DNA from 4 places in the Paenibacillus sp. J22FR5 genome. Region 4 is predicted to be linked to each of the others. Evidence: riboswitches for the same ligand, from Rfam matches in the RefSeq annotation. Region 4 holds a riboswitch; each other region holds the start of a gene.
What was found. A riboswitch is a leader RNA that binds a small molecule or an ion and turns the genes downstream of it on or off. The one in region 4 is predicted to bind cyclic di-AMP.
Positions count from the first base shown of each region.

Region 1 (7,741 bases), on a different contig from region 4:
CAGACGCTGATCGATCTCGACGGCCAGCACGCGGCCAGCGAGCTTGGCCAGCTGCTGTGTGAGCGCGCCGATGCCAGGGCCGATCTCCAGCGCAGCCTTCGTTGGCCCGAGCTCAGCGGCCATGACGATTTTGCTCAATATATTCTGATCAATTAGGAAGTTCTGGCCTAAGCTTTTCTTCAGCACGAGACCGTTTTTCTTAATAATCTGCTTCGTTTTACTTGGTGTTGCCACATCTTCTGCGGTTACAATAACTTCTTGTCCGGATATCGTCATAGAATAGACCTCGTTATCTATAGGTTTTCGTACTCATGATTCAATTCAAATGCTCCAATGCTGCCTCGAATTCCTCTCGGGAAATCTGAAACATCGCGCAGCGCTTATAAAACTGCTTGCCATTGCAATAGCCAATGCCTAACGCATTGCCTACAACGAGCCGGCGAGCCGCCGCATCCGGATGCACGATGAGGCCGGCAGCGATCAGATCTTCCATCGTCAGCTGTGAAACCGCCGCGTCATACTCTGTCCGCAGGCTCTGAAGCGCCTGACGGATCGTCTCTGGCGTCGCGTTCTCGACGCCGATGTCGCCCTTATACGCCGCTTGCTCCTGCGTAATGAAGGCATGCTTGCAGCCAGGCACCTTGGCTGCCACAATCTTGCGAATCCGCTCACCGGCGTGATCTGGATCCGTGAATATAATGACGCCTCTGCGCTGCTGAGCCAGCGCGATCCGCTTGAGTACGGCTTGTCCGATAGCGGAGCCGCCTGTTTCAATCGTGTCCGCCTCCACAGCCCGCCTGATGGCAGCTGTATCGTCCTTGCCTTCCACAACGATCATTTCTTTTATCATTTACGTTTTCCTTCCCCAGTACGCAGAAAAAGAAGAGGGGTCTCCTCTTCTTTCGCGCAGGCATATGCCAAGCTACGTGTATGAGCTAGTGTTCCCGCCAAAACTACCGTTTACACGTTAGTTTTGAGACGGTTTAGTAGGGCCAACCACATACACGGTGTACCCTTGTTTCGTTCCGAATTTATTCGCATAACTGTGATCTTCATAATACACATCGATCATCTGGCCTTTCACGCCGCTGCCAATATCTTCAGCACGACGGAAACCGATACCTTCAATGTACACCCACCATCCGAGTGGAATCACCTTCGGGTCGACCGCAATCGTGCGCCCTTCAGTCACGGTAGTCCCTGTGTAGGTTTTGCCATAGCCAGCAGAACCTTCCGTCTTACCTGTCGATTCCACGTCCGCTGAATAGGCGGTTAGCTTCACATTTTTGAGAATTTGTTTGTAGCCGAAGGTCACACCGTTTTTGGAAACCTCATCGACACTCGGTGAAGAGGAAGAGAGAACAACAACCGGATTTTTCGTGCCTACCGATACTACTTTTTTAACACTTTCTGTTTGTACTTCTTCACCCACAACTGCTTCCGCGACTAAAACACCGTCCTCGAAAGTCTTTTCTTTCTTCTTCACCAGAACGCCTTCTTTACCTTCTTGGACGACTTGCTCTTTCCCTTTAAGTAAAGACGCGTCATTCTTTTTCTCTGTCTCGAATGCGATCGGTTCAGAGACTTCCTCCGTCTCTTTTTTCACACGGACGATTTTGATTTCATCGCCAGTGGTTAGAGCGGCCGTCGGTTCGGGAGTAATGCGATCATTCTCCCCAAGTGCAATATTTAAACGTTGCAATGCACTTTCTACCGTTCTTGCAGTTGTGTAAACAGTGGTGGTCTTTCCATCAGCAGTCAATTGAATTGGTGAGGCATGCTCGATAACAATTTTGTCTCCACCCTTGAGCTTGGTCGTGAGTGAAGCTGAAATTTCATCGTGCTCACCAATCGTTATGGCTTGTTCATCCAGTAGGCGTTGCAGGACCCATTGCTTCGTGTGCACAATAGTTTCTTGTCCATTCACAACCACGGATACGCTCTTGGTAGCCGTTCCGTACAACAACACCAAAAACATGAAAGTCATTGCGATTGAGATTATAGCTAGGCTTAAAATCAAACGCAAGTTTTCATGCTTCCATCGCAATGCGAAGGACATGCTGGATGATCGTTTTACATGGGTCTCGCTAATTGAGATACTGCCCACTTCTTCGGTCCTCCTTCAAAGCCTCGCCGCCAGGTTACAGCATGATTAAATTTGACGCGACTAAGGTTTTTAGTTTAACTTAACATGCTCGCCATCATCAGCATTCTTGCGTAGCCGAATCTGGTCGTCCCCCCCTTTTACCTATTCATCATCCTATGAATTCCGGGTCATTTTATGTCATCTGATCTGTGTAAAACCCTGTATGAGGACAAAAAGCCAGCAAGAAGAGGACTCTTCTCGCTGGCTTAGTTTGCATAGTGAAATACAAATAGCACGCACGACAATCGTTACCTCTCTTACGCTTACGAGGTTAGCTGACGGATTCGGACGTGAGAGTCGCCCTACGTAGACGCAAACTGCTTGTTTGACGTCCATGATTCACCCCTGTTACTCAATCTGCTTACTTAACCGCATTTGAATGCAAATTAAGCTTGCAGTGGTTCCCCCGTTTCCACATTTGGAACTCAGCGAATGGAAAATTGGCAAATTGGATATTAAGTTATTATGAAAAGTATATTACGCTGTTAATCTCAACCTGTAAAGGGATTAACACCCGTTAAAAAGGGCTAAATCACTTAAATTTCGATTATTTTCCATATATAACCCACTTATATCTACATGTGTCTATGTTTAACGTACGTATACTCGTTTTTTTGATATATAATGGCCAAAACTAGGCTAAAAATGCAAATTTGTTTATAATGATTCTGGAAGTATTCGATCAATAAATACCAATAATTTGCTATTTAGGGAGGCAATTGAGATGGGTCCCATCTTACAAGTAAACGCTTTATTCGGGGGATACTTACCCAACAAACCCGTTCTCCATGACCTTACCTTCTCGATCCGTCAAGGTGAAATGATGGGGTTAATTGGACTCAATGGGGCAGGAAAAAGTACCACTATCAAAAATATATTAGGGCTCCTACAACCGCAAAAAGGATCCATTCGCATTAACGGCTTAACTTTAGCAGAAAGTCCTTTACCCTACCGTGCGACATACGCCTATGTACCTGAAAGTCCGGAGTTATACGAAGAGCTTACCATTCGTGAACACCTTGAGTTAACAGCCATGGCATATGGCATTTCCAAGGAGGACTTCGAAGCCCGATCCCAGTCCCTGTTAGAGCAGTTTCAAATGAAAGACAAGCTGAATAGCTTCGCAAGTCATTTATCCAAAGGGATGAAACAAAAAGTGATGATCATGAATGCCTTCTTGATCGAGCCCTCTTTATATATCATTGATGAGCCATTTCTCGGACTCGATCCGTTAGCCATACGTTCCTTGCTCGAATTAATGGTCAACATGAAGCAAAGAGGCGCATCATTCCTCATTTCCTCTCACATTTTGTCTACGATTGAAAAATATTGCGATAACTTTGTCGTCCTCCATAAAGGTCACATGGTTGCCCAGGGAGATTTAGTCGAATTACGCGCACAAACAGCGCTTCCTCAGGCGTCATTAGACGACATTTTCTATAGGTTAGTTCAAGGAGAACTGCGATGACCCCTCCAATGGAAAATATACGCGCATTTAACACACATGCATTATGGAAGCAGCGATTTCAACATTATATGAAGGAATCCATGGGCTATTGGCAGTATGCCGCTCGAAGTAATTTTATCGGCTTCTTGTTGTTTCTTGTCATCGTTTCTTCCTATTATTATGCAAAAACATTACAGCGTCTTCCGACAGATTATCCCTACTTATGGATCGTCCTGCTCTTGCTCGTTCCACTTCTCACCTCAAGTCCCATTCGGACCCTGACTCGGAGTGCCGATCGGATGTTTCTATTGCGGATCGAGAATGAAATGGGTGCTTATTTTCGAAGCAGCTTTCTGTACAGCTTGTCACTTCAAGGCGTTTGGTTATTTCTCGCTTGGATCACACTACGACCGCTTTATAAGCATTGTCTAGGCACCAATGCGCAGCCATTTCTGCTAATATTTGCTCTATTACTTCTATTAAAAGTAGCGAACCTATTCGCTAGTTGGCAGGAAGGAAAATTTGCCGCTGAACGAACAAGATTCCTATCCGTTTGTTTTCGATGGATGGCATCCATTACCCTAATTACAATCCTATTTAACTACAGTGTCTTATGGGCTAGTCTAGCTGCATTAGTTCTTGTATTCGTTTGGCTGATTACGTTTCGATACGCAGCTAAATATGTGATCGGATGGGATTATCTGATTGCCAAAGAGAAGCAGCAGCAGGCTAGACTCTACGCCTTCTTTAACTGGTTCGTCGATGTACCGCAGCTGCCAACACGAATAGCCCGCCGAGGTTGGATCAGCGGACTCACACGATTTGTTCCTTTTCGACAAGATTCAGCGTTTCTCTATTTATATATGAAGACATTGCTGCGAACCGAGCTGTTCGCCATTGTTCTCCGACTGACTGTGATTGGCGTATTAGCCATTGCCGTTTCAGACTCGGTTACTGCGCGAAGCGTAATTCTACTCATTGCACTTGTTATATCGATGGTTCAGCTTACGTCGCTGGAGCGTGCACATCGGTATACGTTCTGGCTTGATATGTATCCATTGGAACCGCAAGCCAAAGCAGGTTCCTTAGCTTATATGATCTGGTTAACTCTCACCTTGGAGCTTGTTATCCTAACCATTCCGTTTATGATCGGAACCCCTATCCTATATAGTCTAGTCCCGCTGCTCTGTCTCGCCTTTATTTCTTTCGCGTGCAGCGTTGTCCTGCGACGGAAATTCAAGAAAAACGTTTTACTTGAGACCGAGTAAACGAATCGCATTGTTCGTTGTAATTTCAGCCAGTTCTTCCAACGTCATACCCCGAATTTCCGCGGCCGTCTCAGCCACTAAGCGCACATAGCCGGTTTCGTTGCGCTTGCCGCGGAAAGGATGGGGCGTTAAGTAAGGAGCATCCGTCTCGATCAATAGACGATCAAGCGGAACCTGTGCCAGCACCTCTTTCGGTTGCACAGCATTTTTGAAGGTCACGGGGCCTCCAAACGAAATATGGAAATTCATATCCAGACACTGCTTCGCTGTCTCCCAGCTGCCTGAGAAACAATGCATGATGCCTCCGACCTCTGCCGCCTTCTCTTCTTTGAGAATCGTTAAAATATCTCGATGCGCATCGCGATTATGAATCACAATGGGCATACCCAGCTTACGGGCAAGACGAATTTGCTCACGGAAAACCCGCTGTTGGACATCCTTCGGCGACTTATCCCAGTAATAATCCAGACCAATCTCACCGATGGCAACGACCTTCTCATGCGAGCACAAGGACTCAATCCATTCCAAATCGCCAGGCATCATATCAATCGCATCCACAGGATGCCAACCTACCGTCGAATAGATGAAATCGTATTTCTCGGCGAGCTCTATTGAACTGGGAATGGTTTCTCGATTAAAGCCGACATTCACAATTCTCGTAACGCCGGCATCTAATGCACGCTGAATCACTTCCTCTTGATCATCCTTAAATTGCTCAGCATTTAAATGTGTATGTGAATCCGTTAGCATGTCTGTTCTCCTCTATGTCAATGACTATGATTGTTTTCCTTATTGTTGGTTATTCTCGCTTATTCTTGCTCCCCTAACATTTCCCAAACGTCAGGATAGTCTTCCGCATTCAACCTCTCAAGCAGCTCCTCCGGATAGTAAACATGATGTTTCCCCATCTGAAAACCACTAATCGACTGAACAATCTCCGAGCGATGCGTAATTTCCGTTAAAGTTTCCTTATGATCCAGCAAGAGGATTGGCAAATTGTCGTCATTTTCACCAGCTCTGTAAACGTCATAAGATTGATTCGAAGGGAAATCGATCTCCATATAATACGTCGGATCGAAACCCACCTCTCTCATGACCATTTCCATCCGCTGAACGAGATGCTCTTGATCGCCATCAAAGGTGCTGTACTTGTACAATTTGCGATCCAAGAATCGTTTGCACATATCCGCAAGCATACTATCCTTCTCTTGACTCCAGAAAGTCAGCATCGTTTGCATGACCGACTCATCCAGCAGCAAATAATCTTCTAACGAGATGTGATTCTGAATGAGATGAAGAATAGGCTCCACCATAAAGCCAAATGCATACCCTTCTTCATATAAATGCTTAGCGCGAGCAAATATTTTGTGCAACAGAATTTCTGCACTGCGCGTAACCGGATGGAAATAGACTTGCCAGTACATCTGATAGCGAGACATCAGGTAGTCCTCAACCGCATGCATCCCGCTCTCTTTGACAACAATATGCCCCTTATAAGGCCGAATCACGCGCAGAATCCGCTCCAGATCGAACGTACCATAATTAACGCCGGTAAAATAGGCATCTCGCAGCAAATAATCCATGCGGTCCGCATCCAATTGGCTGGATACCAGGCTAACCACAATCTCTTCACTATACGATTTACAAATGACCCCAGCCACCTTTTTCGGAAAATCAGGAGAGACTCGGCTCAGCACTTCATTTACCTCTGTGTCTCCAAGCACAATACGACACGACCAGTCCTCGTGCCTAGTACCGAAAGCCTTTTCGATCGAATGTGAGAACGGGCCATGTCCCAGATCATGCAGTAAAGCCGCACACAGACAAAGCAGTCGCTCCTCTTGGGGCCAATCCTCATAGTGGTTGCGTTCGAATTGTGAAATAATTTTTCGAGTGATCTCATACACACCAAGTGAGTGTGAAAAACGGCTATGCTCAGCACCATGAAAGGTTAGATAGGACGTGCCTAACTGACGAATACGGCGCAATCGTTGAAACTCCCGTGTATTAATCAAATCCCAAATCGTATCGTCTTGCACATAAATGTATTTATGAACGGGATCTTTAAACACTTTCTCTTCTTTCATACGCCTTGACCTCCCTTAATAATATAAAATGTTTCGACATTTTTGACACAGAACCCTTTTCTTTGTCGTTTATTGTCGATTTTCAAATTCCAATTTCTTTGCTTCTCAAAATATCATTTCCAAGTACTGCTCCAGAAGTGGGAAATTGAAAGTTTCGTAATATACCCCTTACAATCCCTTATTCCTAGCGTAATAACGACTTTTAGACATGTCACAAAAATAATAATTTTCAAGATTAACGGCTTGTATTAAGCGAAAATATGGTTGACTATTTTGGGAATCGTTGGTATCATAAGTCTTAAGCAAATGTCGAAACATGACGATCTTGATAAAAAATTGATAAAATCGAAAGGGGTTTTATATATATGATGAAATCTACCGGAATTGTAAGAAAAGTGGACGAACTAGGACGCGTTGTTATTCCAATCGAGCTACGCCGCACGTTGGGCATTGGCGAGAAAGACGCTCTGGAAATATATGTAGACGGTGAGCGCATCATGCTGAAGAAATATGAGCCTGCTTGTATCTTCTGTGGCAATGCGGAGAACGTATCGTACTTCAAAGGAAAAATTGTTTGCCATATTTGTTTAGCAGAAATGCCAACACCTGTGACAAAATAAGAAAAGTAGTATATAATAGAAGTAGCACTTATCCTATTGGTAATTCTAACCTTTTTCATATCTCCTTTCATCTCTAACTTTGTTGGCTTCGGCCACGGGTTAGAGATCTTTTTTTCTGGAGACAAAATCAATCCGATATGCACATGGATCCGGCCCCGTAAGGGGCCTTTTCC
Region 1 covers NZ_JCAUAN010000034.1:50,248-57,988, forward strand. Annotated here, with positions in the region: gene rsmA (16S rRNA (adenine(1518)-N(6)/adenine(1519)-N(6))-dimethyltransferase RsmA) at 1-276, opposite strand, end outside; gene rnmV (ribonuclease M5) at 317-850, opposite strand; gene AC58P7_RS28310 (resuscitation-promoting factor) at 968-2,107, opposite strand; cyclic di-AMP (ydaO/yuaA leader) riboswitch at 2,392-2,587, opposite strand; gene AC58P7_RS28315 (ABC transporter ATP-binding protein) at 2,871-3,614, shown strand; gene AC58P7_RS28320 (ABC transporter permease) at 3,611-4,861, shown strand; gene AC58P7_RS28325 (TatD family hydrolase) at 4,844-5,611, opposite strand; gene AC58P7_RS28330 (HD domain-containing protein) at 5,671-6,948, opposite strand; gene AC58P7_RS28335 (AbrB/MazE/SpoVT family DNA-binding domain-containing protein) at 7,314-7,568, shown strand.
Region 1: it holds a riboswitch for cyclic di-AMP, as region 4 does, so the genes downstream of both, AC58P7_RS28310 (resuscitation-promoting factor) here and AC58P7_RS17390 (C40 family peptidase) in region 4, are expected to answer to the same signal.

Region 2 (7,741 bases), on a different contig from region 4:
GCGGTGGCCGCAGGGCTCCTCGGCTGCGCGTTTCTCGGCCTCCCGCGCAGTGTAGTGCACGGCATCCGCAAAATCGCCGCCTCGTATGCGATCTTCCTGCTTTTCTCCGTCGCGTTGGCTGGGCTTACATTCTCGCCGCTGGGCTACACAGTCGAAAGCGGCTGGAGCACAACCTTTATATTGACACGGTTATTTGTCGTCCTGATGGCAGGCTACTGGCTCGCGATGTCGACCCCTTACGGTCAGCTCGTGCAAGGTCTGAACTGGGCATTAAAATATCTGTACAAGGTGAAGCTGCCAGTGGCATCCTTCTCGTTGGCAGTCTCGTTTGTTTTTCGCTTCATACCGCTCATTTTGCGGGAGTGGCAGCAATTCTCCGCGATTGTACGAGCGCGGGGCAAAGCGTCTGTCCGTCCGGGGAGTGTGCGCGTGCGCGACATTCCTGCACTGGTCGTTCCACTATTACTAGCGATGTTCCACAAAGCGGAGCAAATGACCGTTGCGATGGAAATGAAACAAATCGACGGCAAGACGCTGCTCCTGAGGAAGAACACGCTGCAGTGGCAGCGAGTAGATACGTATTTGGTAGTGAGTGCACTTCTCGCATGGGGACTCCTGTTTTATTTGTAATCTCATCGGTTAGTAAGCTATTAACGGACATAAGAGATGCTATTTGGTGAAATTCGGTTGTATTGAAAAGCTAACGGACACAGGAGACGCTATTTAATTGAATTCAAAGAGCTATTAGGTTGATATGCCCAATTAACGTCTATGGTGTCCGTTAGTTCCTGAAAAGAATCAATCTGGCCCAAATAACGTCACTCGTGTCCGTTAGGAGACGAAGACGATCCGTCCTGGCCTATCCCCACCCCAGTCACCTTGAGCCCCATCTACCGGTATACTATACTTGAACCAACACAAGCGACGGCGGTGAGACCATGGACCAATACACAATCTATGAGCAGCAAATGCAGAGGAAGCTCAAGCGATGGGAAATACGGATGCAAAAAGAGCCCAATCTAATCGAGCGAGCCTCGAAATCCGTTCAAAATCGAATCAACCAAGTGATTCCGGAGAAAATCCACAATACGATCACGGCAACGGTCAAAGGGATTGTGCAAACGACCTTGTTCGGTATGAACTACATGCCTTCCTCCGATCCGCTGCGGGGGCTGTCTTTAGCAGACCGAGATGCGAAAGCTGAGGAGCTGCTGTCTCTGTACAAAAAAATCGCCGCCGCCGAGGGAGCAGGTACGGGAGCGGGCGGTATTTTGCTTGGGCTTGCGGATTTCCCAATTCTGATTGGGATCAAGCTGAAGTTCCTTTTTGAATTAGCGCACGTGTATGGCTACTCGACCAACGATTATAGAGAAAGATTGTTTATTCTGTATGTGTTTCAGTTAGCGTTCTCTGGCACGAAGAAGAAGCCAGAGCTGCTTCATACGATTAAGAATTGGCCTGCCATCTCACAGACATTTCCGCCTGCCGCCGACTACATGAAGCAAGTGAATTGGTTGCAGCTGCAGCAGGAGTATCGGGATACGATTGATTTTCGTAAAATGCTTCAGCTCATCCCCGGCATCGGGGTTGTTGTTGGCGCTTGGGCGAACTTTGGCTTGCTCGAGGAGCTCGGCGTGGCGGGCATGAACTGCTATCGGCTGCGTAATTTGCAAGACAAGGCAGCGAAGGGCGATGAGGACGCAAGCCCCGAAGTAAGTAGCTAGGTTAGTTTGGTCTGCTCAATTAGTCCAGTATTCCGCCACGGATGCTCGTCCTATCTTGCTGAAAAATAGTTAAATCATCCGTTATTTTCGTGAAACTCCCGCATACACTATAAGAGAGTCGGTTACCGGCTCATCTTGTGAAGAATTGTGATTATTTTCACAAGCATATATGTGATTTATTTCACAATTGGAGGAGTGTTGAGGCAATGAGCATACCCAAAATCGTAATCCTAGGAGCAGGCTACGGCGGACTTGTCACAGCGATAAGACTGCAGAAGAAGATGAGAAGGAATGAGATGGATGTTACACTGGTCAACAAGCATGATTATCATTACATCACGACCCATTTGCATATGCCGGCTGCCGGTACGGATCATCATGAGAATGCCCGCGTGACCATTTCAGATTTGATTGATGAACGGAAGATTCGTTTCGTGAAGTCGACGGTTCGAGAGATTTTGCCTAATGATAAAAAGATTGTACTGGAAGATGCCACGCTCGACTATGATTATCTCGTGATTGGATTAGGGAGTGAAACGGAAACCTTCGGGATACCAGGGATGCATGAATATGCCATGTCGATCAAAAGCATTAACAGTGTCCGCTTCATTCGGCAGCACATTGAGTATATGTTTGCCAAGTCCAAAATGGCACCGAAGCGCAAGGATTATCTCACCTTCGTCGTTGGCGGCGCGGGGTTCACGGGTACGGAATTTGTTGGTGAGTTGGCTGACCGCATTCCTGTCCTCTGCAAAACGTATGATGTCGATCCAGCGGATGTGCGAATTTACAATGTGGAAGCTTCCCCATCGGCGCTGCCTCCTGGTCTGCCAGAGGATCTGGTCGAATACGGGATGGAAGTGATGCGCCGCAAAGGGGTGCAATATAAGTTGTCGACTGCGATCAAAGCATGTACGCCGGAAGGTGTTATTCTGGGGAATGGCGAGTTCATTCGAGCAGGTACGATTGTGTGGTCAGGGGGGATTCGCGGTAATTCCTTGCTGCAGCAAGCTGGGTTCGATGTACAGCGTGGCCGCGTTAAAGTGGATAGCTGCTTGCGATCGTATCAATTCCCGGATATTTTCATTACGGGTGATTGCTCGATTGTCACGAGTCCAGAGGGTACGCCTTATCCCGCGAATGCGCAGATTGCCGTCCAACAGGGGTATAATGCAGCTCGGAATCTCATCCAGACTGTTCGCGGCAAAGAAATGAAGCCTTTCGTATATGATTTCAAAGGTACGGTAGCCTCCTTAGGTCGAGGGGAGGCCGTTGGTTTACTCAAAGTGAAGAAAGTGAAAGGCCGTTTTGCCTCCCTCATCAAAAAAATGATCGATGCCCGTTATTTATACCTCATCGGCGGCATTCCACTCATTTGGAAGAAAATGATCTGGAAGCAGAAATCCACAACCCGTAATTATCATGTACCGAATTGATGTCTTGTAACGACGAAAAAGCTGAAGTGAGAGGTCCGAAGGACCTGATCTCAATCAGCTTTTTTTATATGATTATTCGGTTACTCTTGTACGAACAACTGCCTTTCCAGCTGTTTTTGCATCCGTCATTGTCGCGGATTCGCGTTTTTTTGAATAGCTCCTGTATAGGAGCGAGCTGCCTATGGTCAGGAGCGCGATAACCGCCATGCCCCAGATCAGATTGTCAAAAGCACGTTCAAGCGGCAAGGATTTCTGCCAGACCAGCGCGCTACCTGAGAGCGCAACGGCGAATGCGCCGCTGAAAAACTGCAGCAATTGGAACAAGCCCATACCGGAGCCGACACGTTCTTTGGTCAATTGCCGAGACAATTCATTGGATACAGCGCTGGACAGTGTCGTGAAGCTGATACTCACTAGGATGTAGAGCGCGGCAATCCAGTAATAAGAATAGCTGGCAGTCAGGGCCAGAAGCACGGTAGACAGTAGCATCAACCATGGCACGTAGCGAAGCAACGCCGTATTCCCGTAGCGGTCAATGATGCGGCCTACACGATTGGACACAAGCATCGCAAGCAGGGCACCTGGGAAGAGCAGCAGTCCCGAAGTCAGCGGAGCTAAGCCGAATACGCGGGCTAGCATCTGAGGCGCAAGAAACAAGAAGCCGAAGCTGATCATATACGAAAATACGCCGATTGCGCTAAGCGCCATATAAGGTCTGTCGCCGAAGAGGGCAGGCAGCACGAATGGTTGAGCGGCTCTTCGGATGCGTAGAGTGAACAAGGCTAGTGCAATCACGCCCGCGAGGAGGGCAATGATACTTTTGGACGTAAGGAAGAGCAACAAACCAGTGGTCCCGATCCCGAGGAGCAGAGCGCCGATGAAATCGAACGAGCCGCTTTCCGCTTTTTCTTTTGGAAGCAGGAAGAGAAATATGGGGATGAGCAGGAGTGTAACGCCTGTAATGACGAACAGGAAATGCCATCCCAAATACTGAACGATGGATCCGCCAGCAACGGGACCGAGCCCTAAACCTAGTGAAGCAGCGGACAGAATGAGCGACATGGCTCTGCCTCTGCGAGACAACGGAATGTAGCGTGTTACGAGTACGATGCCGAGCGATGGGATTGCACCTGCGCCTGAGGCCTGAATCAGCCTAGTTAGGAGTAACGTCCCAAAGCTGTTCGTGAACAGCCCGATGAGGGAGGCGCCGCCGAGCGAAAGCAGAGCAACCACATAGAGCCTGCGAATCGGCACGAAGTCGGACAAGCGGCTGTACGTGATCGAAGAAATGGCGAAAATAATAGAGTACCCAGTGACAATCCACGATGCCGTCGATGGGCTGAGTTCGAATTGGACTGAAATTTTGGGCAAGGCCAGATTGAACATCATCGTGTTCATGATCACAAGTACAATGGTAAAACAGAGCAACCAGGAGACAGGGGTCTCTCTTAAACGGCTAGGCATCTCTGCTTCAACGTACGGTGTTCCTTGGGGTGAAGCAGTTGATGAGGTTGACATGGGGTACACCTTCCGATCTATAACTATAATATATTTCGTTACAGTTTAGCATGGCGAGTAGGGTATGTCAATGAATTGGCCTTTGTTAAAATAATTTGTAGATTGAATATTTATTCTTAAATATGTATTATTATACATAAAGAGCGAGGTGTAATACAATGTCACATGTGATAAGAAACGTAGAAATGAAAGATTTAGAGGCATTGACAGAGCTTATGGATGCCTATATTGTAGGCTTTTATAAGAAGCCTAGGCCAGAGACAGCCAATATTCACTGCCTGATTAGCAACTTACTTGAGAAACAAGGCGGTATTCAGTTTGTAGCCGAAAATGAGGGAGAACTCATCGGCTTTGCGACCCTGTATTTTGCGTGGAGTACGATGAAGGCTAATCCCATTACGATCATGAACGACCTTTTCCTGCTTGAGCCATTTCGGGGGACCGCAGTGGAAGAAGAGCTATTCCGCCAGTGTCAGAGCTATTCCAAGGAAAACGGTTATGCTTACATGTCTTGGATTACGGCGCCGGATAATCATCGGGCACAGCAGTTTTTTGATAAAATGGGTGGAACACGCGCGGATTGGGTGAACTACACCGCCCTCAATGAGATGTTCTGAATGAAATTTCCCTTCATCTAATGAATTGTTTGAGTAGTTAACCAACGATTGAAGAATGCAACTCTTCAATTTCCCCAAAATACCTCGAACCACTACGAGAATGGAAGATAATCAATGAATCAGTTGAATGTAAGCGAATTATTGGGGGATTCGGGTGGTGGAAAAGGGCTTTTTACGTTTTTTCTCTCCTTTACTATGTCCGTAGAAGAGAGTAGTATTCAACACGTACTAGAACAGTTGAATATTTCGCTTAATTTTCTGTTAAGAAAAGCGGGGGAACCACGAGTTTCATGGGGTGAATAATGGTGCTGATACCAAGTACCTTTTAGGGCAGATTTCTCGCGGCCCGAACCCGGCAGCTAACCTCGTAAGCGATCGTGAGAAAGGAGAACATGTGTCTACAAACACAAGGTCAATCCTTGTGTTTTTTTGCGTCAATTTTTAGGTGTAAGTTGAAATTGAGATTAGCCTTAATTGGAGGAACGACCACGAAATGACAAGTGATTCATTGAAAAAAATTGTGTTTGGTAAGCCGCTAAAGTCCAGTGAGCTTGAGTCGGAGAGAATGCAGGTTTGGAAAGCCCTTCCTATTCTATCTTCCGATGCGCTATCCTCGGTAGCCTATGGAACGGAGCAAATTCTGCTAGAGCTCGCAACCGTTGGGATTGCTGCATTTGCGTTCTCCCTGCCGATTGCGGTTTCGATCATCGCGTTGATTCTATTGCTCGTGTTGAGCTATAGACAGGTTATTGAAGCCTACCCAATGGGCGGCGGCGCTTATATGGTTACGAAAGAGAATCTGGGGATGGTTTGGGGACGACTTACAGGTGTCTCATTGCTGATCGATTATACCTTAACCGTGGCCGTTTCGATCTCTGCGGGTGTGCAGGCCATTACGTCGGCCTTTCCTTCTGCCGTACCTTATATTGTTCCACTTACTATTTTACTGGTTTGGATTATGGTCTGGCTTAATTTACGCGGTACTTCCGAATCTGGAACCGTATTCGCGATACCAACTTACTTTTTCATCCTTTGTATCCTTTTGTTAGTCGGTAAGGGCGTCTTCGATTTAATGACGGGCTCACTTAATACGCACGCTATAGAATTTGTACCTAGCTCAGCGACGAACTCATTAACATTATTCGTACTTCTCAAGGCGTTTTCATCCGGTTGTTCAGCTGTAACGGGTATCGAAGCCATTTCCGATGCCGTACCGCATTTCCGAACACCTTCTGTGAAAAATGCAAAACGTACGCTTCTCTCTTTAGGTGTCCTTTTGGCCATCGTGTTCGGTGGTGTAACATTGATCGCCTTAGGCTATGGGATTGCCCCAGATCCTAACGGGCATACATCGGTGCTATCGATGGTGACGGAGCAAGCTTTTGGCCGTGGAGCGATGTACTATGCCACTCAAATCGCGACGATGCTTATTCTGGTGCTTGCTGCCAATACAAGCTTTAATGGCTTCCCCATCTTGGCGTCGATCATGGCTCAAGACAAAAACTTCCCGCGTATGTTCTCTTACCGCGGGGACCGTCTTTCCTACCATTATGGCATCATTACATTAGGCGTATTGGCCAGTCTGCTTTTGATTGGTTTTAAAGGGAAGACCGATGCACTCATTCCACTTTATGCGATTGGCGTATTTCTATCTTTTACATTGGCTCAGAGCGGTTTGGTTCGCAAATGGTTGAAAGAACGTGTAGCCGGCTGGATCGGCAAATTGATCATTAACGGCCTAGGCGGCATTGTCTCCCTTGCAGTTCTAATTGTTTTCTGTATCACCAAATTTAGCGAAGGTGCTTGGATCGTCATTATTGTGACACCGATTCTACTCTGGTTAATAACGAAAATCAGTCACCATTACGATGACGTAGCCAAACAGCTTCGTATTGATATCACGCAAGACCGTGTATGTACCAAAGAACCCGTCATTATCGTACCTGTGGCCGGGATTCATCGGGCTGTAGAGCACACACTGAACTACGCGAAGTCACTTTCACCTAATGTTATCGCCTTCTATGTCTCCTTCTCCGATGAAGATGAGGAAGCGATGCAGGAGAAGTGGCAGATCTGGGATCCAGGCGTTCGACTGGTTGTATTCAAATCACGTTACAGAACGATCCTGAAGCCGCTTGTGGAATTCATTGAACGGATTGACACGCATGTATCTGAGAAGCAATCCATCATGGTCATTCTGCCTCAGTTCATGCCGAAAAAATGGTGGCACCGTCTGCTCCATAATCAGTCAGCGGCACGTATTCGCTCGAAGCTTCAAGCCGATAAGGATATCGTTGTTGCCACGGTACCGTATCATTTACATCAATAGACGTGTACAATAATAGGGAGAACATGTTGACGAGGTGACCCCATTATGGTGAAAAAGAAAGCAAAAATGACGCCAGCACCTGCTAGCGTGCAAGATAAACCAGCGCTACTTAAGGAT
Region 2 covers NZ_JCAUAN010000010.1:181,897-189,637, forward strand. Annotated here, with positions in the region: gene AC58P7_RS15890 (ATP-binding cassette domain-containing protein) at 1-630, shown strand, start outside; gene AC58P7_RS15895 (EcsC family protein) at 939-1,724, shown strand; gene AC58P7_RS15900 (NAD(P)/FAD-dependent oxidoreductase) at 1,931-3,160, shown strand; gene AC58P7_RS15905 (MFS transporter) at 3,233-4,678, opposite strand; gene AC58P7_RS15910 (GNAT family N-acetyltransferase) at 4,837-5,295, shown strand; cyclic di-AMP (ydaO/yuaA leader) riboswitch at 5,533-5,684, shown strand; gene AC58P7_RS15915 (APC family permease) at 5,789-7,624, shown strand; gene AC58P7_RS15920 (YqkE family protein) at 7,670-7,741, shown strand, end outside.
Region 2: it holds a riboswitch for cyclic di-AMP, as region 4 does, so the genes downstream of both, AC58P7_RS15915 (APC family permease) here and AC58P7_RS17390 (C40 family peptidase) in region 4, are expected to answer to the same signal.

Region 3 (7,741 bases), on a different contig from region 4:
CAACCCTGAACGCACTTCTGGATCTTGAGAAACTATTGCCGTAATCCGACCTTGTCCAACACCCGCGGCGCCTTCCATCGTATCATCCAACCTGCGCATGGCACTGTACGGATCTGTACCTTGATACCCGAAGAATACTCTTCTAGATGAAGTGCCTTTGGTATTATCAACGGTAATCTTAGCAAGAACGGCTGGGACGAGAGCTAAACGAAGCTCCTCTTCACTTGCTGTTGTTGGATCAGGAACGGACTGTGCCGGAGAAATGAGACTAAATTCCAAATCGCCAGCTTTCCACGTATCTGTGCTGACTTTGAAATCTCTACGAATCTCGTCCTGTGCAAAAGGAAACAATACTTTCTTTTTATTCGGCTTCGGATCTGGATTTTCGATATCATAGCGAAGGCTCTCGTCTTCACTAACCTGCTCGAAGAAAGGCAATGCATCATAAATGCCGCCTTGGATGGATTCTAGTCCAATATATATATTTTGCTTTGGAGGTCGCGCTTGTTCTAGGTCGAAGCCTCCGCTTTTGCCTGGAAAACCTAGTGTAAAGCTTGCAAATGCGCCAACTGGCGAATGGTGTGCATTGAAAAATTGGTTCTTCATATCAGGATGCCCCTCTCAGTCATTTGCCCTTATTATACAATGACCAAAATACTGAACCCATGGGCAATACGATCTTTCATTTGGACAAAAGAAACATTTGATTTCCACCCCTTTTCAATGAGATAGTTAACATAGCGAACGGCTTACTACCTTTTCAAAGGAGCTCACATATATGAAAGACTTTCAACAAGAATCATTACCCGCTGGTCTCGAAAATGTCGTTCATGGCGGCATGCTGCCCGATGTGCAGGCTTCATTTCGGATTTTTGCTGCACATCTTCGCAAAGTTAACGCGCAATGGTCTTTTCCAGAACATCATCATCCCATGTTTGAGCTGAATCTCGTCGTAGAAGGCTCACAGCGGATGCGTGTTAGAGAGAATCATTTTGTACAAAAGCAAGGTGATTTGGTTTGGATACTTCCGAATGAGTTGCATGCAAGCTTGGGCGCTGTCGATGGGAGCATGATGGAGTACGTGTGTGTACATTTGGAGGTAACCGATCCTTGGTTTCGTCAGCAATTAAATCAAATTGGCCTAACGCTTCACCCCTCTGGCAGCAAAATGGAGAGATTGCTCCGCCCTATTCTTATGGATCTTGCGCAAATGGCTAGCGAAAATGCCCCTAGTGGTCTGAGTTTAAAGCTGCAATCGTTGCATGCTTCTTTTCGCATTTTCACCGCGTTGAGCGAGGTATTATTAGATGAAGCCGAGGCTTCTAATCGGCACACAGAAGATTCAGGCCTAGCCCCTCAGCTAGCAGCGCTTATTGAGCATCAAGCTTCAACAACGAACAAAGGGCAGGATCCTTTCCGGATTACAGGGATTGCGAAGCAACTCGGCTACAGTCCTGCGCACTGTAATCGCGTTTTTCACAAAGCTTACGGGGTCTCGCCACGTCATTATTTAAGTACAATCAAACTCCGCCAAGCTAAACTCATGCTGATGGACCCTACGCTTTCGATCGAGCATATCGCGGAACAGCTTGGTTACAAGGATTTGTCTCAATTTAGCAAACAATTCAAACGATGGACCAATTTATCCCCCACTGCTTACAGGCATCTGTCTTGGTGAGGATATTTATTTTCTTTGCCTCTTCTGTGATAAGTGATACCGAATAGCTTCCCTTAACCCCGTCAAGCTTGATGAGACCATAAAATCTTCAATCTCATATGTTCCTTTTTAACGAACCAATACTGTAAGGGAAACAGGGGACGCTATTTGCGGCTAAACGTGCGATATTGGCCTCGAAAGGGAACGTCAGTACTCTATTTAACCGAAAATCGCCAAAAAATACGAAAATCGAGCAAATAGCGCATCATAGTTCCGCTTAACGCCAAAAATAGCCGATTTCAACGAGATAGCGCACCTAGGTTCCCTTTCGACTTTTTGTGGGACCCATACCCTGACCAATGTTAAATGGCCGTCCACCAGTAGAAGAATCTACTTGTGAGACAGCCACTTATGCGCAATTGGATTCACCATTTTCCACGAAGCAATTTCTCGTTCGAATTCACAACCCCATTTGCGCCTGCGGGCGCCTATTCTACAGGCGATCAATTCTAGAAACCAAATCGTCTAATGTTCCATTTATTTTATGGACCTCAGGTAACTGATAAAATGTACTCGTTGTTTCAATATCATTAAAATCTTCATTTGCAGAATATAAACATATAGTCTTCCTAGCCCCTAAAGCAAGTCCCAGCTCGACATGGCTTCCTTTTCCTGCTGGCAGCATGATGATGAATACTTCTGCATTCAAAACAGCTTCTTTCTCCATTTGACCGATCTCCGCGAGCTCCTGAAGGGTAGTATTGCCTGAGTGAACCGTCCAGTCGTATGTTTGAATCATTCTAATTTGCGTATAAATCCTGTTTTCAAACCTTTGCTAAATCCGCTCTTCTCATAAAAACTATGTATCTCTTCACGCTTTGACCCTGTCATGAGCATGACCTTATAACAGGTATGGTCCATAGCAATTTCAATTGCTTTATCCAAAGCCATTCTGGCATATCCATTTTTTCTATATTGTTCATGCGTTACCACATTCTCTATAAGTCCATAAAGTCTTGCATTTCTAGTCAAATTTTTAATAATCGTCAACACGACTGAAGATACAATCACGCCATTTTTCTCTACAACAATAATTTTCATATATTTGTCGTTCATGATCTCATGCCATAAGTCTTCAAGTTTATTATCAAAAATGAGATCAGGATCATGTTCATGTAAGTGCTTGTACAATTTTAAGAGTTCACTTAATTCATCATGGTGAATCAAACGAGCATCAACTTTATTCATATTGGCTCCTCCTTCTATTTAAGTCTTTCAGCAACTATCTTTAATTGTGCATTTCGATAATTCAAAAAACGCAGCATATAGTTTCTCAAGACAACTCTTTCTACGATCCATCCTATCCAACCAAGTGGAGCCTCAAAATATAAAGTATCCTTCATTAAAGTTTTATTTCCTAAATCAATGAATTCATGTTCGTGTCTCATACTTTTGAAAGTACCCTGTATCATCTCATCAACAAACTGATAGGGTCGAACGTAATTCGATATGAGTGAAGAGTGTCTTTGTCTAATGAAGAAGTGCCTCGCCTCAAAAGTAACCGTTTCCCCTCCACTTATCATACCTGTAGTTGTTCCGGCAATCGCTCTTTCCTTTGTGTGAGGCCATACAGTCTGAGTATGTATATCAATATTCCTTGCAAAATCAAAACAAATTTCAATCGTTGCTTCAATTTCAATTTCTGTGGAAACCTTAATCATGGGGTGCACCTCTTGGTTGAACTATTTTATTACGTTGTTGTTATAATTCTAATAGGATTAGGGCCATTTCCAAACTAACAATTTAATAAATAACGTTCCTAATTATGAATTCAATAAATCACAAAAAATCCCTGCTTTGTTTATTTAAACGCAAAAAGCCAGCAACACTAGGTTGCTGGTACTAGATTACGATATTTTCAAAAAAATTAATAACTAATAAACTCCTGAACCCACTCACCGTTATAATAGGCAACGCCAATCTGCGTGAAATTGGGACTTAAAATATTTTGACGGTGACCTGAACTGTTCATCCACGCGGTCATGACGGCTTCAGGCGTTTGTTGACCCTTAGCAATGTTTTCACCCGCGTAGGAATAACTAATTCCATATGAGCGCATCATATCAAATGGAGAACCGTAGGTTGGCGATGTATGATCGAAATAACCGTTATTGTACATATCCTTCGCTTTATCCAAAGCCATTGCTGTAAGTGCGCTGTTGCTGGTTAAAGGTTTCAGTCCAGCTTTTGTTCGTTCTTGGTTAACTAAGCTAACTACTTGGCTTGCAAAAGCTGATTGCGATGGCGCAGTCGTAACCGGTGTTTGGGTAACCGAGTTAGAGCTCGTGCTGCTTGGAATGTTAAGTTTCATGCCCGACCAAATCACGTTCGGATTAGCAACTTGAGGGTTTGCCTTGATAAGCGAAGATAGACTGACGCCATATTTCTTCGAGATCAACCACATGGTATCATTACCTGCTACCGTATAAGTACCCGTCGCAGCAAATGCCGCATTCGTCCCCATAAGGATGCTCAAACCAAGTGCACCAGTAACCATAAGCTTTTTGTAACGTTTCAAAATAAACCTCTCCTTTTTGCGGCCTGCGAGGTTAGCTGTCGGATTCGGATCAAAGAGTAATCACCCGGCCGCGAAAAAGCGGCTTCACCCCAGAGATTGGGTCCCCCGTGCTTCACACGAAGCTTCGGCCTTCTAAGTTGTTTGATCCAATACGGATCTTAAAGATTGTATCATGCGAAATCAGTGAAAACATGACTCAAAATTTTCCAGCTCATTCTTGAAAGCGCAAACAATAAAAGTCAATTTGGTATTGACTACTTAAGCCCTCAATTCTTCGCTATCTGGATAAGAAAAGAAACAATTTCATCAAGCATCGCAACAATACGATCGAGAACGAGTCAACTGGAGAAATACGAACCTGGTTTGATTATGAATTAGCACAAATGGAATGAGAAAGTTGAAGCTCCTATCCCCCATTACCCGGTACCACAAACGTAAAAGATTGCCCAATCTTTGTATCTTTACAACCATCCAGTTTATAAGCAACACCACGCTCCACTTTCTCTGAAATTATACCAGTGCAAACGGTTTTTATAATATTTTTCGCACCAAATTTATCCTCTGAATTATCATAGGTATAAGAGATCTTACCTTTTTTGTAATCCAGCTCATAATAAATCGGATCCCCTTCAATGGTCAGTTGTGCTATCCGAATCTGACTATCTACATGCCCTTCCACGTCCTTCATGAACTGGGTGAACCGGTCTAAATTACTTATTTGTCCATGAATATTGATGACATCTCCTTGTTTTGTAGCTTGGTCAACGCTAAACTTCTCATCTGAGCATGAGCTAAGTAGAATTGCACCAATAAGCAATACGAAACCTTGATTCAACAATCTCATTTCTAATCCCCCTAGTTATTCGGACTCACTTCAATAGCTTTCACAAACCTAGTGCTATCGCGATAATCATCTTTCGGCCAATAATGGATGGAAAATCCAGAGATCGCTATGGTCGCGCTGCCCCGCGAGCCTTGTGGTGAGAATACATTCTCTGCCTCTGGGGAACGAAAAATGATCGCGTCTCCTGTTCTGGTTCCACCAGATTTGATTCTTGGTATCTTCGTCTCGGAATCCGTGTCGAGCGTAAACATGATACCGTCAAAAAATTCACTGCCTTCAGGCACGTTATCATACGTACCACTTATCGTTATTTCTCTCGTATCAAATTCGACAATTGCATAAAACAATTCCCCGTTCTCGTTTGTTTTGCTATCGATGGAAGTAATTTGCCATCCTGCCACGAGATCCCCTACTTTGGCAGTCCTAGGATCAAAATCATTGCTCCTAGCAACGTTGATGTCAGGAGTTGGGCGAAGTGTTTCTATTTTATTCCGAAAACGTTGGATCATGGTCACAGCCTCTGCTCTTGTTAAACGATCTTCGGGCATGAAACCGTTATAATTCATCTCCGTTTTTCCATTCGACACACCTAACTGCATCATATATTCAATCGATTGGTACATGTTGTCATAGCTTTTACCTGCTGCATTGGCAAGTAATAACGTCGCCGTCCCTCTGTTCACATATACAGGCTCTTGGTAGCCTTCTATCGTCTTCTGCGATATTAATGTCCAATTGTTCTTCAATCCATAATTGACATAAGGTGTTGACCAATCACCACCTATACCAGGTGGTTCTACATCTGCTGGCTGAAAAGCACGAACAAGCATCGCGATAAACTCTAATTGCTCAACAGGCCGGTCAGGCCCAAATGTCCCGTCCGGAAATCCTTCCGCCACCTTATTGTCATAGGCCCATTGCACAGCCCCGGCGCCCCAGAAAGAAGCTTTGACATCTCGGAATGGACCGTCTTTGGCTTCTACTGGTAAGACGAAAATCGATATTAAACTAGCAGCGCACGCGAGTGTCATTATGTATTTTTTTCCAACGATCATGTCCATCACTCCAGTTCAACATTTTCCAAGTGTACGACGTAATTTCCATCTACATGTTTGACGCAACTGACACTGGAAATGTTTTATGTAAACTAACATTTATTTGAAATCGTTACTGGTCGTTAGGTTCCATTCTAGAAATCAATGAAAACATGGTATACTAATGCTAGTTCATCAAGTAATTCGCATTACGTTTGCAAGGAGTGGTTAGACAAGTTGGAAAAAGAATTAAGAATTGCATTAGGCACGCACAATCAAGCGAAACGAGCTGCAGTTGTCCGCGCTGCTGGGGTAGAACCGATCTGTCACTCCGTCCCTTCTGGTGTGTCCGATCAGCCTTTAACGGAAGATGAAACCATAATCGGTGCAATCAATCGCGCGAAACATGTACTTGAAGAAGTGCCAGATGCAGACATTGGACTTGGTCTTGAAGGCGGACTTACCTATGATCATGTGCACACGAATCAGTGGTATCTCTTCTCCGTTTGTGCCGCTTGGAATGGTACGCAGATTTATGTCGGCAAAGGACTTTATTTCCCGATACCGAATGACATTGGAGAGAAATTAAAGCAAGGCGGAACCGAGCTGCGTCATATTATTGATGATCTGAGCAGCACTGTCGGGAGTAATCACAAAGAAGGCGCATATGGTTTATTTACCGATGGGCGAATTACACGGAGTGACGTTTTTCGGGATGCGGTCATTGCAGCGCTGACGCCATTTAAGTCGTCTTTTTATAAGTAGAATAATGGCTATGAAATAGACAAAGAGGGCTCCCTGCAGTAGATATTTCAACTGTGGCGTGCCCTCTAATTGGTTTTGAACAAGCGATATCGCTAATTTCCCTCATTCATTATGGTTTTCTGGCCTGCCAAACGTACTTATGCTCTTTGTAACCCAATTCTCCTACCAATCTTCCTTGCGAAGCAATTTCGCTAAATAGTTCTTCTAACTCTTGCTTATGCTCAGCTTTAGTGAAATCCGGACTCCCCGGCCCGTCCGATAAAAAGATAGCGAATTCTTCCCTCGTCGGGAAGTAGGTAACAGCCTGTTGAAACTCTTCGATTACGATGTCTTGGAAGCCATTTCTCACCAACCGCTCTTTAACAGCATCCACATTCACATGGATTCCAAATATCGTACCACCCGATTTCAACACTCTACTATGATTAATAATTGAGGTCGGCCCTCTTCGGTCATAAATCAAATCAAACTGCTCGTCCTCAAAAGGAAGTTCAGCTTTCGTTGTCGTATAAATAAATTCGACGTTCTGGGCTTGGCAGGAACGAAGCAAATCCTGTGCGATTCTCATGAGCTCCTTAGAATTATCAAAACCGATAATTTGGTTCGTGTATGTTGACATTTTCAAAGTAAATTCCCCATGACCACATCCCGCATCCAAAACCGACTGAAATCGGGGAAGCATCCCAATCAGCCTTTCTTCAAAAACATCCTCGGCCGATCTTCCCTCGACCGTATAAACCGCTCTGCTCTTGTATCCGCCATTTCGTCTGGCGATCATTTCGTACCATTCGATTCCCATAGGAAGCCTCCGCAATTATAAGTTTTACATTTGATCTAATGTATCCATAGCAAATATCGCCAGC
Region 3 covers NZ_JCAUAN010000015.1:1,116-8,856, reverse strand. Annotated here, with positions in the region: gene AC58P7_RS18910 (glycoside hydrolase family 52 protein) at 1-606, opposite strand, end outside; gene AC58P7_RS18905 (helix-turn-helix transcriptional regulator) at 779-1,678, shown strand; gene AC58P7_RS18900 (hypothetical protein) at 2,151-2,384, opposite strand; gene AC58P7_RS18895 (GNAT family N-acetyltransferase) at 2,453-2,905, opposite strand; gene AC58P7_RS18890 (SRPBCC family protein) at 2,920-3,378, opposite strand; gene safA (SafA/ExsA family spore coat assembly protein) at 3,585-4,235, opposite strand; cyclic di-AMP (ydaO/yuaA leader) riboswitch at 4,241-4,375, opposite strand; gene AC58P7_RS18880 (DUF4362 domain-containing protein) at 4,642-5,079, opposite strand; gene AC58P7_RS18875 (S-layer homology domain-containing protein) at 5,091-6,134, opposite strand; gene AC58P7_RS18870 (inosine/xanthosine triphosphatase) at 6,351-6,878, shown strand; gene AC58P7_RS18865 (class I SAM-dependent methyltransferase) at 6,988-7,677, opposite strand; gene AC58P7_RS18860 (hypothetical protein) at 7,702-7,741, opposite strand, start outside.
Region 3: it holds a riboswitch for cyclic di-AMP, as region 4 does, so the genes downstream of both, safA (SafA/ExsA family spore coat assembly protein) here and AC58P7_RS17390 (C40 family peptidase) in region 4, are expected to answer to the same signal.

Region 4 (7,741 bases):
TCATTATTTTAATTACACTGATCGGCATGTTCCCTTTGGCTCATCAGATTGCAGATCGGACACGCTATTATAGTGGCAAAATGTTCATTGAAGCGTCCCGTCTCATGGGCGGTTCGTTCTGGCATCGGACGCTTAAGCATATCTTCCCCTCGATGAGAAATGAAATGATGTTCATTTTCTTAAGCGAGTTCATGCAGGTGCTCTTCCTGCTCGGGCAGCTGGCCGTATTCAATATCGTCCTCGGCGGTACGGAAACGATTGGCGACGAGGAAGCCGGCTTCCAGATCACCATCAGCACATCCGGTGAATGGCTGTCTCTGATCGCCTATGGAGCACGTTACATTCGTCTGCATCCGTGGATTATTCTCAGTGCGGGTACAAGCTTTGCAGCGCTGTTCCTCTCCCTGCAATTTTTCTTGAATCAGCTCAAACGCCGCTATGGCGAGGAACGGCAGCTGATGTAACAGAGTCGAGCGTCCATCCGGAATAGGATGGGGCTCGGCTTTTTTTGTCGTTGTCTGAATGTGAACCAGCAAATCATGTAGTATTTTCCAGTTGTTTTCCTTTTCAAGTGATATTTCGAGAAATTAAATGTAGTTTTTCCATGGAGTTGACGGGAGAGGAGGGGGTAGTTAGGACAGGCAGATAGTTAGTTTTATCATAAAACTCATAATGAATGTTAATATGGTATATATTATGTGTTATAATATTGAAAAAAAGGAGGCGACCTAAACATGGAGGACAAACAGGACAAAACCAAACGGCTCTCTGTGTATTTGCCGGAGAAAGTGAAATCAGATCTGGAGCAAATGGCGGATGACACAGGCTTGTCGATGACACAGCTGATCGTCATGGCGACGCAGGGGCTGCTAGCAAATTACGCCGCGCAGGGCGGAGCGATTTTTGCCGATTTGTTGTCGGCTAGACACCGAATTCTCCACGAAGTGAAGGAGAAGCAGGTGCTACTGGACGAGGAAAAGAAGAGCATGCAAGCCTACTACGGTGCACGAGCAGAGGAATATGAGCGGATTTATCACCGCGAAGATGCGGAGTTTGGGCAAGAGCTGGCACTTCTGTCCGATATCATTAAGAAGCAGGTGGAGGGCCGCCGAGTGCTGGAAATCGCTTGTGGCACTGGCTATTGGACACAAATTGCTGCGGAAACCGCGTCGCAACTTGTTGGGGTAGACATACGCCCAGAAGTGCTGCGAATCGCGGAGTCGAAGCGATGGTCGAAGGGGAATGCTACCTTTATCGAAGGGGATGCGTATGAGCTATCCGAGATCCAAGGGGAGTTTGATTACGGGCTGGCGAATTTCTGGTTCTCGCACATTCCGCACAATCGGATCGACAACTTTTTACAAGGCTTCCATAAGCGATTGGGCAGCGGTGCGCAGGTTTTTATCGCGGATAACGTCTATGTTCCGGGAAGAGGCGGAGAGTTGATCAGCCATGCGGATAGCGAAGATACTTACAAAAGACGTGAACTAGCCGACGGCTCCAAGCACGAAATTCTCAAGAACTATTTTACCTACGAAGAGCTGAATGACATCTTTCGGCCGTTATCCCAGCATTTGCGCATCTTCGTGGGGGGGAGCTTCTGGTACGTGAGCTATACAGTAAAATAGCCGGATGTCCAAATCCACCTTAGTGCCCCGATGTAAATTTCAGCCCGAGCACACCGACCAAGATCAAAACCATAAACAAGATACGAACTAAACTAATCGGTTCATCAAGAAAAAGAGTGCCAATGATAATCGCGCCGACGGCGCCGATTCCTGTCCATGCCGCGTAGGCTGTTCCGATCGGCAACGTTTTCGTAGCCGAAGCTAAGAAATAAAAACTTACGATCATCCCAAAAATCGTGACGACAGTGGGGACAAGCCGTGTAAATCCGTTGGAAAATTTCAAGGAGATGGCCCACACCACCTCAAAAACACCTGCAATGACTAGGAATAACCATGCCATGGGTTCTCACTCCTTCATGCCTGCGATCTATGTCGTTAGTGCCACAAAAAACAAAGAAAAGCCCGAGAGTCTCGCATTACTGCGTTAGACTCCCGGGCTTTTCTCCCTCCGTGACCACAGCGTATTCGCTGTGTGTTTTCCCTCGGACCAGCCGGCGCATACACGCCTCGGAACCCTAGAAAACGACATGCCGTAATTATAGGATGGCTCACATCTGATGTCAAGTTACACATAATGGCTGTCTGTTCTTACTTCGTTTGGATGCATCCCTGCTGTTCGCTCTGCTCTCGATTATATCTCTGTAATCCGATCTTCATCCGATTGCTATGTAACAACTTCTCAATCCTCCAGCGCAATCCCATTCAGCGCCACATGCGCCCGGAACATATCCATGCCATCCGGCTGCTCCTGCTCGGGTACCCAAGTGCCTGGTTCCCAAATGTTCGACAGACAGATTGAGTGCTCGGCTGCAATGCACGAAGTATCCCTGTACCTCGACACCACCAGCGGCGATCGGTGACTTGCTATTCAGCTGCATCGTAGCCAGTAACTCCTCATCCTTCGTCAGCCAGGCGCGACCATTGATGTACGTTTAGTATACGCGGATATCCCCGTTCAAATGAATGAAGCCCCGCAAGCCGCTCTTACGAGCAGAGCTTGCAGGGCTTCATTCTGTGCCGAGAATATTACTTGGATTCAGCAGTTAGTTGATTGTAGATATCATCCCACAGAACACGTCGGGCTGATACATACCGCTTCGCATAATAGGATTCGCTCAACTTATTCTTAACAACACCTTGATTGGTAGCGGAGTGAACGAATTCACCATCACCGAGGTACATCCCTACATGCGAGATGCCGCTGCCATCTGTGTTGAAAAATACAAGATCGCCCTTACGAAGTTCACTTTTGTCAATCCAGTAGCCTTCTTTGTTTTGTGATTTGGAGCTGTGCGGAATGTCGATGCCGAACTCACCGAACAAGTAGGACGTGAAACCAGAGCAATCAAATCCATTGGTTGTGGTTCCTGCCCATTTGTAGGGAGTTCCTAGGAGCTCGTCTACCTTGTTGTCCATATCGGACGCAGCGAAAACGCTTCCTACACTCATACTCAAAAACAAAACAAGACTAAATACAAGAGCAACAATCTTCTTCAACTGCTTGTCTCCTTCCGGTGCCTACGAGGTTAGCTGGAGGGTTCGGTTGAAGGTTCCCTATGATCCCTGTCTTGCAAGATCAATTCACCCGGAGTGGTTCCCCCGTTTCCCCATAAACTGAGGAATTCGGCATGAAATATTTGGTTTTTTTGATGCTAGTCCCTGTAATTCGTCATAAATAATGAAATTCCTCTTTTCTGCATGAAAAATAGGCTAAGAATATGCTGAATTGTTCGGAAAATAGACAAAAAAAAGCCCCTTTCTCATGGAGAAGGGGGGAATGCCTGCCTATTCGCTGTTTTGCTGGATATTAATTGGATATTTTGGCTAAAAGAAGCTGATATTGAGAGGAAATGCCCCAAATTTGAAAGAAAATATGGAAGAGTGGGTACAACTGATAAATGATTAGCGCTACCAGACCTGCCCACAGGTAGGTGGCTGTGACGGTGACCCCTGCCAATAGTCCTGTGAAAAGTAAGAGGGTGATGGCAAGTCCGACAATCGGCATCGCATAGCGAAAGAAAGAGATAAGCGTCGACGTGATGCCTAGCTTGGCTGCGATGGCGAATTGTACATACATAAACAAGAGCTGCAAGAGAAAGCCGTAGACCAGTAAGCTAAGTATCCAAGGCATAAGTTCGAGGAGAACCTGTTCATAAGAGGAGTTGTGCCCTAGAATGTATTTGGCCTTTGGGAAAATCCAGATCAGTGGAAGCAGGGTAAACGCGATCCGGATGATATAAACAAGTAGGAAGGGAAGCATAAGCTGCTTCATCCCGCGAAAAAAGCGATAACCAGCGTTCTGGTGCGAGTGCGTAAGTGAGTAGAAGACGCCGCCATTCAAGAGAGGGGTTAGCAGCATACGAGCACAGAGGAGTGCAGCGAACCACCAGAGATATGAATAGCTGAGATCTGTTTTGATTAATTGAAACTGGCCTTCAGCTAGGAAGACCTGCAAAGCTTGCTTGGGTTGATCAGCGCCAGGGAAACGATGCATGAGGGGGACGAGTATTCCCTGCACAAGCTTATACAGGAGAATACCCCAGCCCATCTGATACAGGAATAAAATAATCGTGGCAAAAGGTTGCGCCATAGCTGCCCTGAAACCGGATTTGATATAGGTGGCCAACGAGGTCCCTCCTTAAAGTTTTCTTTAGAAAACTGGCTTCGTAAGCATACGCTCAGAGTTTGTCATAAGACGTAAGCCAAGTCCTTACCAGGCGACTGAGCCGAATATAGCTTGCAGGAGCTGAATCATGCCGAGATTCCACCGAATTTGCCATTTTGTGTTTAATTGCGTTTGATAAAAGTTGTTGATGTGCTTATTTTCGAGGATGAGCGTGTATTTCGGATCGATTCGCACCCAATCAACTGGAGACGCATTCGTTAATTTGAACTCGATGCTGCCTTCCTTGCCATCCCACGTTTTATCCAGCGTTGTGCCGTCTGCAAAGTGGAACAGAATTGGCACTTCGGGTGAGTTGCCGCCATGCTTAACGATGCGCACAGTGCTTTCGTAAGTCTGAGCACCCTTACTGCCTTGAGGCTTGACCTGTATACTCTCAACAGAATAATCCATCATCATATTGCCATACACATACTGATTAAAGAAATCATCCCACTTCGTTTTGCTGACATCCTCCACAACCTGTTGGAAATCCTTCGTAGACGGATGCTTGAATTGCCACCGCCCGAAATACGTCTTCATGATACGGTCCATCACCTTGGTACCTACTTGTTGCTCAATGGCTTTCAACACAAGCTTGCCACGCGTGTACACATTTTCTGCATATTGATCATGTCCTGTGTAGTCCCATGCATCTTTCTGAAGTCCATTTGGTGATGTGATATAACTAGATTCAACAGGTAAATTTGGTGCGTCACCGTATTCGGCTTCCATGACTTTATCCTCCGCATAGGAGGTGAAGCCTTCATCGAGCCATGCTTCCTCGAATTCATTGCTGGCAACGAGTCCGTAGAAGAATTGGTGGCCAATTTCATGGACGACTACTCGTTCTAGTTCTAGGTCCGGATCTTTGTCGCTTGCTCCCCAAGCGGTGACTAAGGTCGGATATTCCATGCCGCCGGCCCCATTCCCGCCAGGTGGTGGTACTACGATAGAAAGTGTAGAGTACGGATACGTTCCGTACCATTGGCTGTAGCGCGATAGCGCTTTTTTGGCGGCATACATGTAGCGATCTTTCAAATCCTGATGATTGGGATCGAGGTACAGTTTGATTTTGACCCCAGGAATTTGTGGTGTAGAGAAGGGCTCTTCCACATAAACGAAATGAGGTGACGCCGACCAAGCGAAATCATGGACATCCTCGGCATAAAATTGGTACGTCTTCGTACCATTTTCCGTCACAGCAGGCTTCACAGGAAAGCCTGTGGCCGCCACAATATAATTTGCAGGCACTTGAATTTTTACATCATACATCCCGAAATCAGCATAGAACTCGGAGTTTCCATGATATTGATGAAGATCCCAACCAGGCTCAGTCCGCCCTCTTGTGCCCTTGCGTTCATAAGCGGCTACCTTTGGAAACCATTGCCCTGCCATAACGAAGTCATCCACATACCCCATTCTGGCAAAAGCTGCAGGCAGCTTAACAAGAAATTCGGTACTAATGGTCACGCGTTCTCCAGATCCCACGGGCTTAGGCAGTGGAATTTTGAGCAACGTATGGTCGTCCTTGTTTCCGTCATCCGGCTGCACGAACGACATCCGTTTAGTGAGATCGTCGCCACTATCCGATTTCACGGATAACAGCTCCATACTGCCGCTGCTATCAGCTTTCGCTTCATCCTCTCGCAGCTTCCCGCCGGATTCGCGCATAAACGTCGTTTTCTTTGAAGCGAAGGCGTTCGGATACAGGTGAAGATAAATTTCTTGCACAGGAACAGATCCTGGATTTTCCCACGTGAGCGTTTGTTGCCCTAGGAGCTGCTGCGTTTCTGGTGTGTAGGCAACGTTCATGTGATATTCGGCAATGCGATAGCTAAGTGGTGTTGAGGTTTCTAACGGCGGTTTGCCGTTATCTGCAGGCTGCATGTCCGGTGTTTGAGCAGAAGGTACCTCTTTAGAAACGACAGGAATAGTCCCCCTTGGTGCGGAGGGGAGCAAGGTGTTCGTAAGTAACACTGCGCCGGCAGCAAGGAGCATGACAGCAAACCATTGTACCTTGCGGCTATTGAATAGAGCATTCATATCCATGAGATTCACCCCGCCTAAACAAGCATCTACAGCATGTATATGTAGACAACCTAGGGAATATTTCTGCAAGGGGAAAGAAATGTGAGAAAACCTCTATCGAAGCAATTCAAGGATGAGCGACCGCTACCCTACTCCACAAAGTGACGCTAACCTTCGAAGTAAAGTCCAATTACTTTGCGGGGACCCCGGAAGGGTAAGTGTTATCGCCAAGTAGAAAGACGTTTTCGGGAACCGAAAACTTATACTTTCTAATGTGGAGAGAAATAGGCATGGAAGCCTGCCGCCCCTTGTTCTACTGGAAGACTTTCGCTACAATGAAAGCAAGTCGTCATTTTAACCTAATGTAGAGTGGAAGGTGCCCTTATGGAAGCGGATAAGAAGAAGCTGGCCTTAAATATAGTAAGCTCGAAAGTGAATCACAAAGGCTTCGGTGCAGGAGCTATTGATCTTAGTAACGTCTCGGGGATCATTATTGACGGGGATGAAGCGTATCTGGATGAAGGAACACTGCATGCCAAGAGTAAGATCGAGAAAGGGATCAAATTCTCCACGAACAAAGAGGATGTCCCGAATGGCCGTAAAGCGTGGATTGTGTGGGTGGCGGTTGATCGAACAGAAGAGGGCGCCTACTATGCAGGGATGTCTGCATGCGAAATGTTAATCGATACCGAAGCACGCCGTGGATGGAAGATTCTTGCTGAGCACGTGAACAAAATGGATGGTGCGATGAAGCGCAAATTTATCCTAGATGGGTTGTCTGACAGTGAACGAGCAGCCCTTCGAAACTGTTTGATTGCGCACAACGAAGACTGGTGGAATCGCTCAGATCAAAGCCTCAAGGACGCACTCTCCTAAGCTTTCTTGTGCAAATATGGAGAATATGAACATTATGTGTCATCCATTGTTACATAATGTCGAAGCGGGTATACTAGACCCTAGTGTATGTTACCTCATATACTAGGACAGCAAAAAGGCAGGACTAAGACGCGCTTAGTACTGCCTTTTTGTGTTTTCTTGTAACGGTAAATTAGTCGTTCCACCAGCGTTTAAGGTCGTTCCACCAGGAGCCGTTATCTCCTTTGGAGCCGGCTTTTTGACCGTTGCTCGCATCTGGATTAGCTGGCTTGCCTGTACAATACGTGGTAGGCTCCGTGCCAGAGAGGAAAGCCTCCATCTTGGCGTTCGGGCAGTCCTCATTGGACAATTTGCCGCTCACAGGATCAATGTAAACGGTCGATACCCCCTCTGGGATCGGGAACAACTTCGGCGGAATCGCATCCAAGGTCTGTTCCGTGAAATCCGCGAAGATCGGGGAGGCCAAATGCGACTCGACCGTTGTAATATCGCGGCTCTTGTCATAGCCAACCCAGACTGCGGTGGATAGCTCCGGTGTGAAGCC
Region 4 covers NZ_JCAUAN010000012.1:133,961-141,701, forward strand. Annotated here, with positions in the region: gene AC58P7_RS17370 (ABC transporter permease subunit) at 1-464, shown strand, start outside; gene AC58P7_RS17375 (methyltransferase domain-containing protein) at 735-1,628, shown strand; gene sugE (quaternary ammonium compound efflux SMR transporter SugE) at 1,648-1,968, opposite strand; guanidine-I (ykkC/yxkD leader) riboswitch at 2,056-2,158, opposite strand; gene AC58P7_RS17385 (hypothetical protein) at 2,308-2,469, opposite strand; gene AC58P7_RS17390 (C40 family peptidase) at 2,655-3,125, opposite strand; cyclic di-AMP (ydaO/yuaA leader) riboswitch at 3,129-3,267, opposite strand; gene AC58P7_RS17395 (hypothetical protein) at 3,436-4,254, opposite strand; gene AC58P7_RS17400 (M1 family metallopeptidase) at 4,339-6,336, opposite strand; gene AC58P7_RS17405 (YwhD family protein) at 6,706-7,197, shown strand; gene AC58P7_RS17410 (transglycosylase domain-containing protein) at 7,370-7,741, opposite strand, start outside.